4 regions of the Thalassospira indica genome follow, and region 2 is predicted to be linked to each of the others. Evidence: riboswitches for the same ligand, from Rfam matches in the RefSeq annotation. Region 2 holds a riboswitch; each other region holds the start of a gene.
What was found. A riboswitch is a leader RNA that binds a small molecule or an ion and turns the genes downstream of it on or off. The one in region 2 is predicted to bind cobalamin.
Positions count from the first base shown of each region.

Region 1: it holds a riboswitch for cobalamin, as region 2 does, so the genes downstream of both, DY252_RS03655 (methylmalonyl-CoA mutase family protein) here and cobU (bifunctional adenosylcobinamide kinase/adenosylcobinamide-phosphate guanylyltransferase) in region 2, are expected to answer to the same signal.
Region 3: it holds a riboswitch for cobalamin, as region 2 does, so the genes downstream of both, DY252_RS11860 (DUF4198 domain-containing protein) here and cobU (bifunctional adenosylcobinamide kinase/adenosylcobinamide-phosphate guanylyltransferase) in region 2, are expected to answer to the same signal.
Region 4: it holds a riboswitch for cobalamin, as region 2 does, so the genes downstream of both, DY252_RS18125 (ABC transporter substrate-binding protein) here and cobU (bifunctional adenosylcobinamide kinase/adenosylcobinamide-phosphate guanylyltransferase) in region 2, are expected to answer to the same signal.

Region 1 is NZ_CP031555.1:740,470-744,256, forward strand. It holds gene scpA (methylmalonyl-CoA mutase) at 1-185, opposite strand, end outside; gene DY252_RS03655 (methylmalonyl-CoA mutase family protein) at 188-2,236, opposite strand; cobalamin riboswitch at 2,360-2,511, opposite strand; gene DY252_RS03660 (response regulator) at 2,824-3,246, shown strand; gene phhA (phenylalanine 4-monooxygenase) at 3,305-3,787, opposite strand, start outside.
Region 2 is NZ_CP031555.1:181,602-185,388, forward strand. It holds gene cobN (cobaltochelatase subunit CobN) at 1-644, opposite strand, end outside; gene cobW (cobalamin biosynthesis protein CobW) at 744-1,784, opposite strand; gene cobU (bifunctional adenosylcobinamide kinase/adenosylcobinamide-phosphate guanylyltransferase) at 1,819-2,358, opposite strand; cobalamin riboswitch at 2,417-2,607, opposite strand; gene DY252_RS00850 (hypothetical protein) at 2,894-3,532, shown strand; gene DY252_RS00855 (histidine phosphatase family protein) at 3,544-3,787, opposite strand, start outside.
Region 3 is NZ_CP031555.1:2,509,011-2,512,797, forward strand. It holds gene DY252_RS11850 (glycosyl transferase family protein) at 1-838, shown strand, start outside; gene DY252_RS11855 (DUF924 family protein) at 898-1,440, opposite strand; cobalamin riboswitch at 1,591-1,787, shown strand; gene DY252_RS11860 (DUF4198 domain-containing protein) at 1,958-2,755, shown strand; gene cbiM (cobalt transporter CbiM) at 2,772-3,449, shown strand; gene DY252_RS11870 (hypothetical protein) at 3,442-3,787, shown strand, end outside.
Region 4 is NZ_CP031555.1:3,854,350-3,858,136, forward strand. It holds gene DY252_RS18115 (ABC transporter ATP-binding protein) at 1-136, opposite strand, end outside; gene DY252_RS18120 (FecCD family ABC transporter permease) at 133-1,209, opposite strand; gene DY252_RS18125 (ABC transporter substrate-binding protein) at 1,250-2,275, opposite strand; cobalamin riboswitch at 2,502-2,704, opposite strand; gene DY252_RS18130 (OpgD/OpgG family glucan biosynthesis protein) at 2,877-3,787, shown strand, end outside.

The DNA.
Region 1 (3,787 bases), 560 kb from region 2:
AAAAATGGCGGCATGCCCGGCATGGTACCCAGGTGATCAATGCCATCCAGATCCTTGGGGCCATAGGATGATTTGACATCGATCCCTTCAGGCGTCGTCCAAGGCGTGCTGTCAAACGGGTCTTTGGCCCCGGCAGAAGCACCATCAAACAGTGGCAGGTCAGAGAAATCAGGAATGCGGGTCATGGTTATTTCTCCCCCTGTGCGCCAAGAAGATGATCAAGCGCGGTACCACAAATGCCAAGCACATCAGCACCTACAAAGACAAATTCATCAATGCCAGAAGCCTCGTAGTCGGATCGGGCATCGCCGGGATTGCCAGCAAGATAAACAAGGCTGGCACCCTTGGATTTAAGGGCCTTGGCAACGTCTGTCGCCATTTCGGCATATTGTTTGTCCGAGCCACAGATAACGGCGATTTTTGCCCCACTCTCAGCAAAGGCGTTGGCAACGCCATCCGCATCGGCAAAGCCGTTATTGCTGATCGCCTCAACGCCGCCAGCTTCAAAGAAGTTGCGCGCAAAACTCGCGCGTGCGGTGTGCTGGGCGACCTTGCCAAGATTGGCCAGGAAGACCTGCGGGAAGGTGCCGGTCTTGGCCTTGTGTGCATCGGAACGCTTGCGAAGCGCCTCGTAACTTTCGGCAAGGCGATGGGCTGGCAAAGCACCGATACGGGTCGAAGCACTGGTGCCATAAAGATCGGTAAACATATGGCCGATGGTGGCCCCGTTGCGTGCGGCCTCAATCATGGAGGCAAGTGTTGTACCGACCGTGCCATCAAACTTGGTCTGGCGGCACTTGGCATCAGCAACGATTGCCTCAAGGTCGGGTGTTTCGCATTCAACCTTGGCTTCGGTGATATTGGGGAATTCCGAAACACCGGTCAGCGGATCACGGCGCGTCGACAGGCGTTTTTCACGTGCGTTCCTGATGGTTTCGATCTCGGTTTTCAGGCTGCCATTGGCAAGCGCGCTCAGAATGCCGCCCGATTTTTCAAGCGACTGGAATTTCGACCAGGCCGTTTTCGCCAGTTCCTTGGTCAGGTTTTCAATGAACCACGAACCGCCCGCCGGATCGATGACCCGGTGCACGTTGCTTTCTTCCTGCAGGATCAGTTGGGTGTTGCGCGCAATGCGGCGTGCAAAGCCATCAGGCAGGCCAATCAAATGGTCATAGGGCAGGCAGGTCACACTGTCTGCCCCGCCAAGACCGGCGGCAAAGCTGGTTACCGTGGTGCGCAGCATATTGACCCACGGATCAACCTTGGTCATCGCCATTTCGGCCGACACCGCATTGATGGTGATTGTCGCATCCTCGGCACCCGATGCCGAAAGGATGCGGCTCCACATCATGCGAAGGGCGCGCAGCTTGGCGATCCCGGCAAAGAAGTCGGTGCCGATGGCGACGTTAAACACCATTGCACCAGCGGCCTGATCAACCGCCATTCCGGTATTGGTCAGGGCGCGAAGATATGTCACCCCGCTTGCCAGAAGGCATGCGAGTTCCTGACCATCGGTGGCACCGGCATTATAGTAAGGGGCCCCATTGACCGAAATCGCGGTCGCCAGCGGGAACAGATCAATCAGCTCAACCGCAACATTGGCTGCGTGATCAACCGCATCCTGTGCCCCGCAGGGCAGGTTGCCGGTCGCAGCCAAGGTGCCAATCGGATCCATGTTAAAGGCCGGTGCTGCTTCGTCGGCACCCTCGGAATTTGCAATATGGGCAGCCAACAGGACAGCTGCCGGAACACCTGCCGCACCGGCATCAAGCCCGATGGTGGCAAGGTTGGTATAAACGTCTTCAAGGGCGGCATCGAGATCCGCCAGACAATGAATGGCGATGCCATCAACACCAACCTCGGCAGAACTGATTTCCCGGCCGTTCCGTGCGGCGGCATCAAGCTTGAGCGTGACCGAGGTCGCGCCATTTTCAAGGTCTTCAAGGATCGCAGCGTTGGTGGCCTTGGGATCGGGATGGGTGTGCAGCTGGCGGATGTCCCAACCGGTGACAGTTTCGCGCGGCTCGACCGTGGCATTCAGAACTTCGTGGATTAACCGGGTCGCATCATCCTGATCGTCGCTGGTATAGATCGGCTGAACGGCAAAACCATCAAGCGTGTTTGTCACAAGTTTCTTTTCGAACGGCGCGCCTTTAAGCGCCTCTTCGGCAAGCTTGCGCCAACTTGCATAATCAGCGGATGGAAATTCTGATGCGAGCTTTAGCGGGTCGGACATGGTTTCTCCCGGCTTGGTTGGCTCCGGCCTGTCTGCGACTCCATATGGGTCGGGGCACGGAACGCTTCCAAATTTTATTCTACTACGGATTCCCAGTACCCGGTACACCCCGCCCGGCCCATTTCGTACCAAGAAAACATCATCGGTATCCTGACTCGCGCAAAAGCCTTGAAAAATGGCTCTGCACTTACAGTTGCGGGGGCAGTTCCGGGCTTGGCCATAACGCCGTAAGGCAGGGCCGCACCGGATTCCCGACCATGTTTTCCGGTCACATTCGCGACATGGCGGTTTATAGCACCTGTCCCTAATTCCGTAAATAGGCATGGAAATACCTATTTAGGCGAATAAGCCCCCTTATAGATCAGGTTTCCGTAACGTTATGTCTTCGCAGACATTGAGTTTTGTTGGCTTGCTTGCTGTGTGTGCGATGCGTGGCCGCGATCATTGCGGCCTTATACTTTCGCGGTAAAAGTGCAAAGCCGGGGTGAAGCCGGAACATTGCGTGGCAGAAATTTGGCGGGTTTAACCAATTTGACATTTTCGTCTGGCAATTTGGGCTTGTCTCAAAACTCGGAGTATCACCATCCATGAACGCGCTCAGCGCTTTGCCGTCGCAATTCTGTCCTGATGGACTGGTTGCGTTCGCCGACGACAGTCCCAGCGCCAAGGCAGCCCTTGAAACAGTGTTGCGTCGGGCAGGATATGACGTGGCCGGTTTTGATTGTGCCGATGATCTGATTGATCAGCTGGACGGGCTTTATCCCCGTGCCATCATCCTTGATATTGAAATGCCGGGTATGAGCGGCTTTGAAGCGTTCTGCGAAATTCGCCGCCGCTATCCCAACAGCCAGAATGTGCCGGTTTTCTTCTTCTCGGCCCATTATGACGCCGACACCCGCGCACAAGCCGATGCGCTTGGGGCGGCCGATTTCATCAGCAAGGACGCCAGCCCGAAAGTGGTGCTTGAGCAACTCAATCGGGTGCTGGGTCATTCCATCAGTGCCTGCTAGCGGTGCTGGGAGACCAGCCCTGCCTTGATCAATCCTGAACGGATCACCACGCCCTGCCTTATGCAGGGCGTTGTTGTCTGTGGGGCCTGTGGGGCTCCTCGCCCAGAGAAATGATGCTGTCTGCGGCCCCGTGCACATGATAAAGCCGATCTGTCGACAAGGTGGTTGCTGGATCAATCGCAGGCTTCTTGGCAAGCCGATCATAGATCGGCGCCAGTGGCACATTCATCGCGTCAAACAACTGATCGTAACTTTCCAGCACGAAATAGGTTTTCTGGAAATCATCAATCGCATAATCCGTGCCCATGACCCGTTCAAGCTCGAACGCCACCCGGTTTGGCGTGGGATCGGTGACCGAATAGATGGTTTCGGTTTGCGATGACAACATGCCCGCCCCATAGGCGCGCAAACCATGCGGGGTCATGATCAGGCCAAACTCGACCATATACCAATACATCCGCGCCAGCTGTTTCAGGCCGCCCTTAGCAATTGCCTCTGGGCCCTTGGCGCCATAGGCCGCCAGATAATCGGCAAAGGTCGG
Region 2 (3,787 bases):
GAACGATAGAAGACAATCGGCGTAACCGGTTGATTTTCAATCCAGTTAACCCGGATTTCATCAAGGCTTGCCTGCGCCTTGCCGGGCCAATAGCCCCCGGCCTTGACCAGCGGGGCCGCCGGTGACCAGTTCCAATTCACGTTTGAATTTAACTTTTCGTATGTAAGACGAAGTAAATTCTCGGAATTTTGCGGTCCGCCCTCGATCAAGTAGCGCCAGATGTTCTGATATTCGCGCCCCTTAACGGTCGAGAGCGTCAAAAGCTCTGCATCGGGTTGATCATCACCGGGCAACAGAACCAAAGGAATGTCCTTGGCACGTGCAAGCGCAACCAGTTGTTCGATGCCATAATCCCAATAACCGCGCCCGCCCAGAATGCGCACGATGATGAATTTGGCATCGGAAAGTACATCGTCGATATAAAGATCGACCGACATGTTGTGGCCAAGCTGCAGCAAACTTGCCAGACGTAAGGAAGGTGTCGCGTCGCCAAATGCATCGACCAGCCGCGCTTGCGCCCCGGCAAGACAGGCCAGCTCAGACTCGGCCGCAGACAGGATCACCACATCGCCGGGTTGTTGTCCAAGGTCGACGGCCTCACTGCCATCCGTGACCATTCCGGGCTGGGCTGCCAATAGATGCATCGCGGGATCCGTATCCTTGTGAGTTTGGTCTTTAAACAGGCTGAAACCGGATGATTTTTAGCATCCGGTTTCAGGTGAGCTTGGTCAGATTAACTTGGATCAGGCGGCCTTGATGGCGGCCTCGATCGCAGCGCGATCCAGACCATGCAGGCCAATCACCACCAGTTCCGACCGGCGGGTTTCACCATCGGCCCACGGACGGTCGAAATAGCGCTGAAAACGTTCACCAACCCCCTGAACCACATGGCGCATCGGTTTACCCGGCACATCCAGGAACCCCTTGATGCGCAGCACATCGAACTGACGCACGACATCAATCAGGCGCTTTTCAAGGTTGGCCGGATCACTGATCGCATCAAGCGAAACGACAAAACTGTCGAAATCATCATGGTCATGTTCGTGACCATCGTCATGATGGCTTGGACGACTATCAAGGTCATCCTCGGCTGCTGCCCCCAGACCAAGCAGGATGGCATTTTCAACCCGGGAATGTTCGGTCGCGATAATCTTGACCGACGGCTTTTTCAGCTCTGTGCGGATATCGGCTTCGACCTTGCTGCGTTCAGCATCGGTCAGAAGATCCGTCTTGTTCAGAACAACCATGTCGGCACAGTGAAGTTGTTCTTCGAACAGTTCTTCAAGCGGGCTTTCATGATCAAGGTTGTCATCTGCCTCGCGCTGCGCCTGTACCGCATGATGATCATGGGCAAACAGACCATCACGAAGCGCTGCGCCATCAAGGACAGCCACCACACCATCGACGGTTACGCGCGAACGGACTTCCGGCCAGCTAAACGCCTTCACCAAAGGTTTTGGCAGGGCAAGACCAGATGTTTCGATTACGATATGATCAGGCGGTGTATCACGATCAATCAGCCCCTGGATGGTAGGCAGGAAGTCATCAGCCACGGTGCAGCAGATACAACCATTGGCCAGCTCAACAACATCATCCTCTTCGCAGCCTTCGATGCCACAGCCATTGATAATGCCGCGATCAACACCCAGATCGCCGAATTCATTGATGATCAGCGCAATGCGTTTGCCATTGGCATTTTCCAGCATGTTGCGGATCATGGTTGTTTTGCCGGCGCCCAGAAAACCGGTAATGACGGTTGCCGGGATTTTGCCCAATTGTGCCATTTCTGAAATCCTTAAAATTCAATTCTTTATGTTACTATTTGACCTGCATCGGAATGCCGGCCACCACAAGGGTGACTTTGTCTGCAATCTCGGCAATGCGTTGATGCAGGCGTCCGGCGTGATCGCGAAAGGCCCGCGCCATCGCATTTTCCGGCACGATGCCAAAGCCAACCTCGTTTGAGACAAGCAGCACCGGCACATCAAGGGTCGGCACCAGATCGCAAAGAGCTGCGATCTCGGCATCAATGTCGCGGTCTTCAAGCATCAGGTTGGTCAGCCACAAGGTCAGACAATCAACCAGAACCGGCTTGCCACCTGTGACATTACAGGTCTGCAGCGCCGAACAAAGCTCGACCGGTTCCTCGAGTGTCTGCCAAAGATCGCCGCGTGATTGTTTGTGAATATCTATGCGGTTGGCCATTTCGTCATCCCAGGCACGCCCGGTTGCGATATATGTGCCACCGCCCGCCTGATTGATGATGTTTTCGGCAAACCGGCTTTTGCCGGATCGCGCCCCACCAAGGATCAGATGCGTGCCGCCAGAGGGGCCGTCAGGGGGTAAAGTCTGGGTCATCCCGTTTCTTCCTCGCCATGGCCTCCCACCGAGGCCCGATTGCGTCGTCACCACCTAAAGAATAGTGACACCTTCGGCAGGTTTCCTGGCTGCAGGCATGAAAGCGATCCGCCTTCCCGGTTTCCCGGTGGCTGGTCTGGCGCGTTGGCACCGACCCGGATCTCCCAACCCGATACAGTTGCGGGGGCAGCATCGGCCTTGCACCGATTTCCCATCACCGAACGATGCGCCGAACCTAGCAGGTTTGCCAAAAATGCCAAAGGTCATTCTCGGCACTTAACCCTTCCTTACCACCCCACCCTAATCGGAAGGTCAGTATTTGTAAGAATTGTCTGCTTGAGAGGTCATACCATTTCAGCCAACATCAAACCGTTGTGCTGGAACTAGAGACGGAACAATCCGCAATCTGGCGAAAACCCGGGATATAGACACATCACCCGGCTGGCTGCAGGAAATACTGCACCGAAACTCTTGGGGTAATCTGGATTTTTCACGACCAATGGCAATACGTTCTCACCTATCCAAAATCCGACAGATGAACGCGCCAACCTGGACCACATCGTCTCGCAAGGACATGTGGCTGGGATTGCTGGACCGTCTGAACAGTCCTGATCGGTCATTTCAGGATTTTCTTGAACAGCACGCAACCGATGGCGAGATCACTCTGGCACGCCGCGATGTGCGTGACATCTTTGCCGAAGATGCCTCAAAGGGTGTAATCGCAACCATCATCTGGTCCCATGAACGCGGCATTCGCGTCAATGCGCTGTCCTTGCTTGTGCGCGATATGCCGACCCTGGTTACCCTGATGTCGATCTCGGATTTCGGACAGGACGAGTTGAACGAGCTGCTTTCCCAGCCGGGCATTTCTGTTCCGACTGCCAGCAAGATGTTGTCGGCCTGCGGCAAAACTTATTGCGGGATGCCGGCTGCCATCATTGATGACACCATCATCCAGGTAATTGAAAACGCATCCTTTGCCGGTGATTTCCCGAATGTTGCCAAACTGCGCAGTAAATCACGCAGCCGTCCGGTGCCCTATTATCAGGCCTATCTGCGCGATGTTTTCGACATCTGCGAAAAACATGATCTGAACCCGGATATGGTTGACCGCTATCTGGCAGAACATGCCCTTGATGACATGGCATCAGATATCGAACTGGCATCCGCCTGAGGACAGCCGCCTTAGAAGCGCTGATTAACCCCGTTTACGCGCCAGCCCGGCTCTTCGACCCCGTCAATATATTCAAGCGTGGTCAAACCCAGCGTATCAACATGAAATGCCAGTGCTGTTTCAAGGGATAAGCCCAACGCATTCGCCAGAAGGGCGCGCACGGTACCGCCATGCACGATCGCCACAATGTCCTTACCGGCCCAATCGCTGTTTAATTGATCAAAGACCGGCCCGACACGGGCAACCACATCGGCA
Region 3 (3,787 bases), 2.3 Mb from region 2:
ACTGGCTGGCATGATCGAAGCTGTGCGCAAGGCCGCGCGCCTTGAACCGGATGAAGACAGCAAAGATGACGCGCTTATGCGTCCTGCGCTGGACTGGCCATCCTATGCGGCCGGTCGGACCCGTGGTCTGCCCTGGTTTGTGCTATCGGCGCTTCTGTTGTCGCAGAATAATGTTCCGGTGCTGATGCATGGCTATAACTCGCATCTGGTCAACGGGATCAGCACAGAAGTTGCCATCAAGGCGCTTAAGCTTCCGATTGCCATGTCTGCAGAAGAAGCGCGTTCTGATATCGCATCAAAGGGCTTTGCATATCTGCCGCTACGTCACATGCATCACAAGCTGCAAGAGCTGATCGGATTACGTCCGCTTCTTGGATTGCGTAGTCCGGTCAATACGTTACTGCGTTTGCTTAATCCGTTGCATGCGCGTGCAGCCTTCCTTGGTGTGTTTCATCCGGCGTTTCTTGATGTCCATCGTGAAACCGGCAAGCTCTTGGAACTTCCACGCATCGGTGTGATCAAGGGCGGTGGCGGCGAAGCCGAAAGAACACCCTATAAGCATGTCGATCTGCGCATGCTTGATAATGGTGAGCTCAATGATGTTCGCTGGCCCGCATTGCTGTCGAAAACCGAGAAAGACGGCGAAGATCAAAGCCCTGTGTCGCTGAAGCACTTCCTGGCTGTCTGGCGTGGCGAGGTGGAAGATATTCCCGCCGAAGCCAAGATCAAGGGTAGTGCTGCCATGGCAGCCTTCCTTGCGGGCAAGGCGGATTACATGGATGAGGCAGAAAGCCTTGTGCAGGGCTGGTGGGATAATCGCGACCGTGATGTTGGCTGATGTTCTGCGCCTAAGTGCGATCAAATAAAAGGGACGGGAAACCGTCCCTTTTTTAATGCTCAGAACGATGATCCGGGCTCTTTGAGAAACGCCACTTCTTCTGGCGTCGATGGACGGCCCAATATTTCATTGCGGTGTGGATAGCGGCCAAACCGGTCAATGATCTTTTTGTGTTTCAGCTCGAACTCGTAATTGTGTTCAAGGCCGGGCTGTGAAAACAGGTCAACCGCCACTTCATGAATGATTTCGGATTCCGAGTGCATATAGGGCATATACAGGAATGCCTGTTCCTGCGGTGTGACCAGTTTGCGATCCAGCCCCAACGAAACAGCTTCCTGTGCCAGCACCAATGCCATTGGATCTGATGCAAAGGACTGTGGCTGATCGCGGTACATATTGCGTGAAAACTGATCAAGAACGATGATCTCGGCAAGTCGTCCATGGGCGGTTTTGCGCCAGTTAAAAAGCTCTCCGGTCGTGGCGGCGGCGTGAAAATCGGCAAAGCGTTCCGTGATATGGCGATCCAGTGCTTCATCCTTGATAAACCACTGTTTTTCTTCGAGTTCCTTGAACCAGAAAACAAGAACCGTTTCAGGTTTCATAATGTTTCCACCCATCTGATTGCAGGCTTTTGCGGCCCGTCGGCAAAATTGCGCGTGATCTTCGCGCCCGGTTTAAGGCGCGTCAAGCCATCCGCAAAAAGATTGTCATGGACCATGGGGCAGGGAGTTGACAGCAATCCGTCCGACGTGGATTATGACATTGTCTTTGGTGTTGATCCGATTGGATCAACTTAAAAGGGAACGTGGTGCGTCATGTATGACAAAGCCACGGCTGCCCCCGCAACTGTAAGCGGTCAGAGCATTGCATATGCCACTGGTGCAAACCGGGAAGGCGCATTGCTTTTCAAACCGTGAGCCAGGAGACCTGCCTTTGACTGCCGGGTGCCGATTGCCCGGTATGAAACTGTTGGACGCCGGGGTGAGCGTCAGGTTGCAGGGGTACAAACGGTCTTTTGAAGATCCGCAATCTTGCTTCCAGCCATCCTATCGTTCTTTGTCCTGACCCTGTGCGTTGGGCCTTTGGCCTGCGTGCATCGTTTGAGAAAGAGACGATTATATGTTGAAGACCCTTGGCAGGCTTGCGATTGCAAGCGCCTGCGTGCTGTCGGCGACCATGCCGGCCCATGCGCATTTTCAATTGGCCTATACGCCGGACGTAAACGTGACCAAGGCCGGGGATCAGCCGGTGAAGCTGATTTTCTGGCACCCGTTTGAAAACGGTCATGTCATGGATATGGCCGAGCCGCTTGAATTTTATGCGGTTAACCGCGGTGAGAAAATTGATCTGAAATCAACGCTTTCGCCGATTACTTTCACCGGAATTGCGAACACGGCAGCGGCCTTTGACGCAACTTTGACTCTTCGCCGCAGCGGCGATTACGTCATGGTGGTGGTCCCCGCACCGTATTACGAAGAAAGCGAAGATATCTTCATCCAACAGATCACGAAATCCTATGTGAACCGCAATGAAATTCCGACCGACTGGATGGAACCGCAAGGTCTTAAAACCGAAATCCTGCCGCTTAATCGACCAACCAACATCATTGCCGGTTCGACCTTTACCGGCCGAGTGTTAAGCGAAGGCCAACCGGTAGTCGGTGTTGAAGTCGAAATCGAATACATGGCCGCAGAACCCGATATGGCCAGTAACACACCCAAAGGGCCAACGGCATCGCCAATGCCCGGTGGTGCGGTTGTGGCCATCTCCGATCAAAACGGGTATTTCACTTTTGGTGTCCCCAAGGCAGGTTTTTGGGGATTTGCAGCACTTGGCAGCGGCCCTGACAAAGAATTTCAGGGCAAGGAACTTTCACAGGATGCAGTCCTGTGGGTTCGCGCCTATGATGTGAAATAGGCGAGGGACAAAACAGATGCATATTGTCGATGGTGCGCTGGCACCGGAAGTCTTGATTGGCGGGGGTGTTCTTGCAGTTGCCGGGCTTGGCCTTGGTCTGCGGAAACTGCCAATCGATAAAATTCCCGCAACCGGGGTTTTGTCGGCAACATTCTTTGTTGCCTCGCTCATTCATGTGCCGGTGGGACCATCCAGTGTGCATCTGATCATGAGCGGTCTTGCCGGGCTCGTGCTTGGCTGGACCGCGTTTCCGGCACTTTTTGTCGGTCTCTTGCTTCAGGCGGTTTTCTTTGGCTTTGGCGGTTTGACGGTTCTTGGCGTCAATACGGTCAATATCGCCTTTCCGGCTGTGCTGGCGGGGCTTTTGTTCCGGGGAATGGTGTCGCGCAGCAACCCGGTCACGGCCGCCGTGCTTGGTGGATGTGCTGGTGCGTTTTCCATCGGGCTGACAACGGTGTTTGTCGCGGTTTCGCTTGCGCTCAGTGGTGATGCATTTGTACCGGCGGCCAAGCTGGTCTTCTTTGCCCACATTCCGATCATGGTGGTCGAAGGGCTGGTTTCAGCGGCATCGGTGTATCTGATCGCCAAGGTCAAACCGGCATTGTTGCAGGCCGCCGATCAGACATCCGGTTTTGAGATGCAACCGACAGCAACCTTGCGTGCAAAGCAGGCGGGCGAGGCATCCAATGGCTAGATCACTCAAGCTGGTCGTTGTGGTTGGCATGCTTGTGTTCGGCGCAACACCGGCACAGGCGCACAAGGTTATCGCATCTCTGTTTCCAAGCGGTTCGAACATCGAAGGTGAAATCGGTTTCTCCAACGGTGTCATGGCCGAAAACACGGTTGTTGAGATCTTTGATCTTGATGGCAACAAGATTGACGAAGTTACCACCGACGGTGACGGTTTCTTTGTCTACACGCCAAGCCAACAGATTGATCTGCGTTTTCGTGCCGATCTCGGGGCAGGGCACGTTGCCGAGGCAACCTTTGCCATTGCGGACCTGACGGGTGTTGATGGGACTGTACAAACAG
Region 4 (3,787 bases), 1.0 Mb from region 2:
ACATCATGCTGGTTTTGCCCGACCCGTTTGGCCCGATCACGCCAAGAAACTCGCCACGTGTCACCCGAAGCGACACGTCGCTGATGATTTTTTTGAATCCGGCATTCCAGCCGACATTGCGTAATTCAAGGCTCATCGCAATACCCGCCCATGACACAGGATGATCGCAAAGGCCGGTGCACCGATCAGGGCCGTGATCACCCCGATGGGCAGGACCTGACCATCAAGAATGATGCGCGATACAATATCGGCCGCCACAAGGAACACCGCCCCGATCAGGGCAGATGCCGGCAACAGAAAGCCATGCCGTGTCCCGACAAAGAACCGCGCGGCATGGGGAATGACCAACCCGACAAAGCCGATGGACCCGACAATAGTGACCATGACGGCCGTCATCGATGCGGCAATGGCAATCAACACCACATAAACCCGGCGCACCGGCACACCAAGGGATGCCGCCGATTCCACTCCAAAGGTAAAGGCATCGAGCGCCCGCGAATACCAAAGGCAAACCAGCAAGCCAATAACGGCCACCGGGAGTGCAAGATAGACATCGGGCCAACGCACGCCACTTAAATTACCAAGCAACCAGAACATCACCCCGCGTGCCTCGTCCGCCGTGGCGGCCTTGGTCACGATGAATGACGTTAACGCGTTAAAAAGTTGCGATCCCGCGACCCCGGCAAGAATGATCGCACCTGCCCCGCGCCCGGCCGGAATGGCCAAAAGGGCAACAAACCCGAATGCCACCAGCGCGCCGACAAAGGCGCCAAGTGACAGGGAAACCATGCCTGCCCCGAACCCCAGAATGGCAACACTGACCGCACCGGTCGATGCCCCGGCCGAAATCCCCAACAAATAGGGATCCGCCAGACTATTGCGCAAAAGCGCCTGCAACACTGCGCCCGATAGCGCAAGGGACGCGCCGCAGGCCGCCGCCACCATGGCGCGCGATATCCGGTAATTCCAGATGATCCCGGCATCAATCGGATCAACGTCATAGCCCGCCTGCCAAAGATGATTGGCAATGGTCTGAAGCACGGTGCCAAGGGGAATGTGTGTTTCCCCCTTGGCCGCGGCCATCGCGATGACGCCAACAAGCAAAACCAGGGCGCCAAGACTGACACCGGCCCGCACAAGATATGCCCGCCCCGCCAGCGATTGCCGAGGTGGCTGAACCGGCTGCTGCACTGGCGTTGTTTCAAACATTGAATTCTCCGGGCATATCAGGCGCCTTTGGCAGTGCAGGTCAGTTCGAAGCGCTCAGTCTTTCGACCGCTTCGGCAAGTGTTTCAATACCATTGATCAGGCGGATGGTCGGATCCATCGACTGGGCGTCCATCACCACGATATTGCCATTGCGCACCGCCTTCATCTGACTTGCTACCGGATCGGTTTTCAGGAAGTCCATCTTGACCTGCCAGTCATCAGCCGGAAAACGCCGACGTCCCATTTTACCGATCACGATGATATCAGGGTTTGCGCGCGCGATGGTTTCCCAGCCAACTGTTGGCCATTCTTCATTGCTGTCGATGATGTTGCGAACACCAAGTTTACCGGCGATATAGCCCGCGGCGCCGTTTTTACCGGCCACATAGGGATCTCTGTTGATTTCGGGGCTGGAGAACCAGAAGACAGCGGAAACATTGTCATGGCCGCTTGCCGTCACACGCGCCAATGAGCTTTCCTGACGTTCCTTCAGGCTTGCAATCAGCGCGTCGCCGCGATCTTCCACATCAAAGATTTGCGCAAAATCGGAAATCTCGCGATAAATCAGATCCATGGTGAAGCCTTCGTGACGCACCCCGTCACCGCCACCGGCATTGTCCTTGCCCACACAATCAGCAGGTGCTGTGTAGACCGGAATGGACAATTCGTTGAACTGTTCGGTGGTGCCGACGGTGCCCTTGGGCCCGACATGCCACTGATACTGGGTGGCAACCAGTTGCGGCTTTTGCGCGACAACGGTTTCGAACCCCGGATCATTGTCGGCCAGACGCGGCACAGATGCGTTGACGTCCTTGAATTCATCCATCACCGGGCCAAACCAGACACCCGTGCCCTTGACCTTGTCGGCCAGCCCCAGCAAATAAAGAATTTCGGTCGTGCTTTGGCCCAGCGAAACCACGCGTTCCGGGGCCGCATCAAATTGCAACATAGTGCCGCAGTTCTCGATACTCAGCGGATATTCGGTTGCGGACGCAAATGAAACAGATGAAATAAGACCAGCGGCAAACACCCCGACCGCCAGTACACGTTTATCGTGATTGATCACTTTTAGTTCCCTCTTGCTGATGCGCTGATCCGGGACCGTTTTGGATGATCCAGCTCCAACACATCGTCAAATGTTATGTTATAACATAACATCACCTTTGCTGCTGTCAATGGACTGGCAAAAGTGTCAGGAGATGGCGGAAGATGTCGGCCTTAAAGCTTAGAAAACCTGGGCTAAACTGTTGGGCCAAGACACGTACCGACATTCTCCGGGGCACCCCGCCCGGTCCGTCGTCTTCGTGTCGGCAGGTCTCCTGGCTTACGGGTCAACGCATTTTCCCTGGCCTTCCCGGGTTGATCCCAGTGGCATTGGTCAGAAAAATGCTCGCCGCCTACAGTTGCGGGGGCAGCTTCGGTTAATGAGCCCATATTCGGCCCATCTCGAATTCCCTTTATCCGATATTCGGATACCGACACGTCACGGTTAGATTAAACCAAAAACACGGTCAAGGAAATTGGCAGACCACCAGTGGCATTAACGCTGCGCCTCCATGCATAAAAAGCAATTGATACGACCTTGAATTTGCCATGTTTCATCCCGATTACCTCCACACTGCCGGGTATGCTTTCCCGACACCTCAAACCACAGGAATGTGATGAACATGACGACTTCTGTTGAACGCAGACGCTTTTTGAAATCCATCGCGGCAGCCGGTCTTATCCTGCCGGGAATGTCGATCTATCAGCATGCTTTGGCAGATGTCGACGGCCTTGATCTGGGTTCGGCACAGCCGTTTGATTTTGCCGATCTGATTGCACGCGCCAAATCCATGGCCGCATCGGCATATGAAGCACCCATTGCGCCAAACCCGGAAATTGTCGGCAAGATCGATTACGACACCCATGGCAAGCTGCATTACAAACGCGACCATTCGCCGTTTTCCGATGGATCAGGCACCTATCCGCTGACCTTCTTCCATCTGGGTATGTATTTCGCCAAACCGGTGCATATGTACCTTTTGGAAAACGGACAGGCACGCGAAGTGATCTATAAGCCCGATTACTTTGACATGCCTGAAGACAGCATTGCCCGCCAGTTGCCTGCCAATAGCGGCTTTGCCGGTTTCCGCCTGCATGAAAATCAGGCGCGCGATGACTGGAAAACCCAGGACTGGGCGGCGTTTCTTGGCGCATCGTACTTCCGCGCCATTGGCGATGAAGGCCAATATGGCCTGTCGGCGCGCGGCATTGCGGTCAATACGGCGACCTCGGTTCCCGAAGAATTCCCCGATTTCCGTCAATTCTTTATCGAACCGGCCAAAAACCCCGAAGACCCGGTCACGGTCTATGCCCTGCTGGATGGGCCCAGCATCACGGGGGCTTATAAATTCCTGCTTTATCGCGGCGAAGGGGTGACGATGGATGTCGAAAAACATCTGTTTTTGCGCAAAGACATCGAACGGCTTGGCATCGCACCGCTGACCAGCATGTTCTGGTATTCCGAACAGAACAAATCGTTCCGCTTTGACTGGCGCCCGGAAGTGCATGACAGCGACGGGCTGGAGCTTTGGAC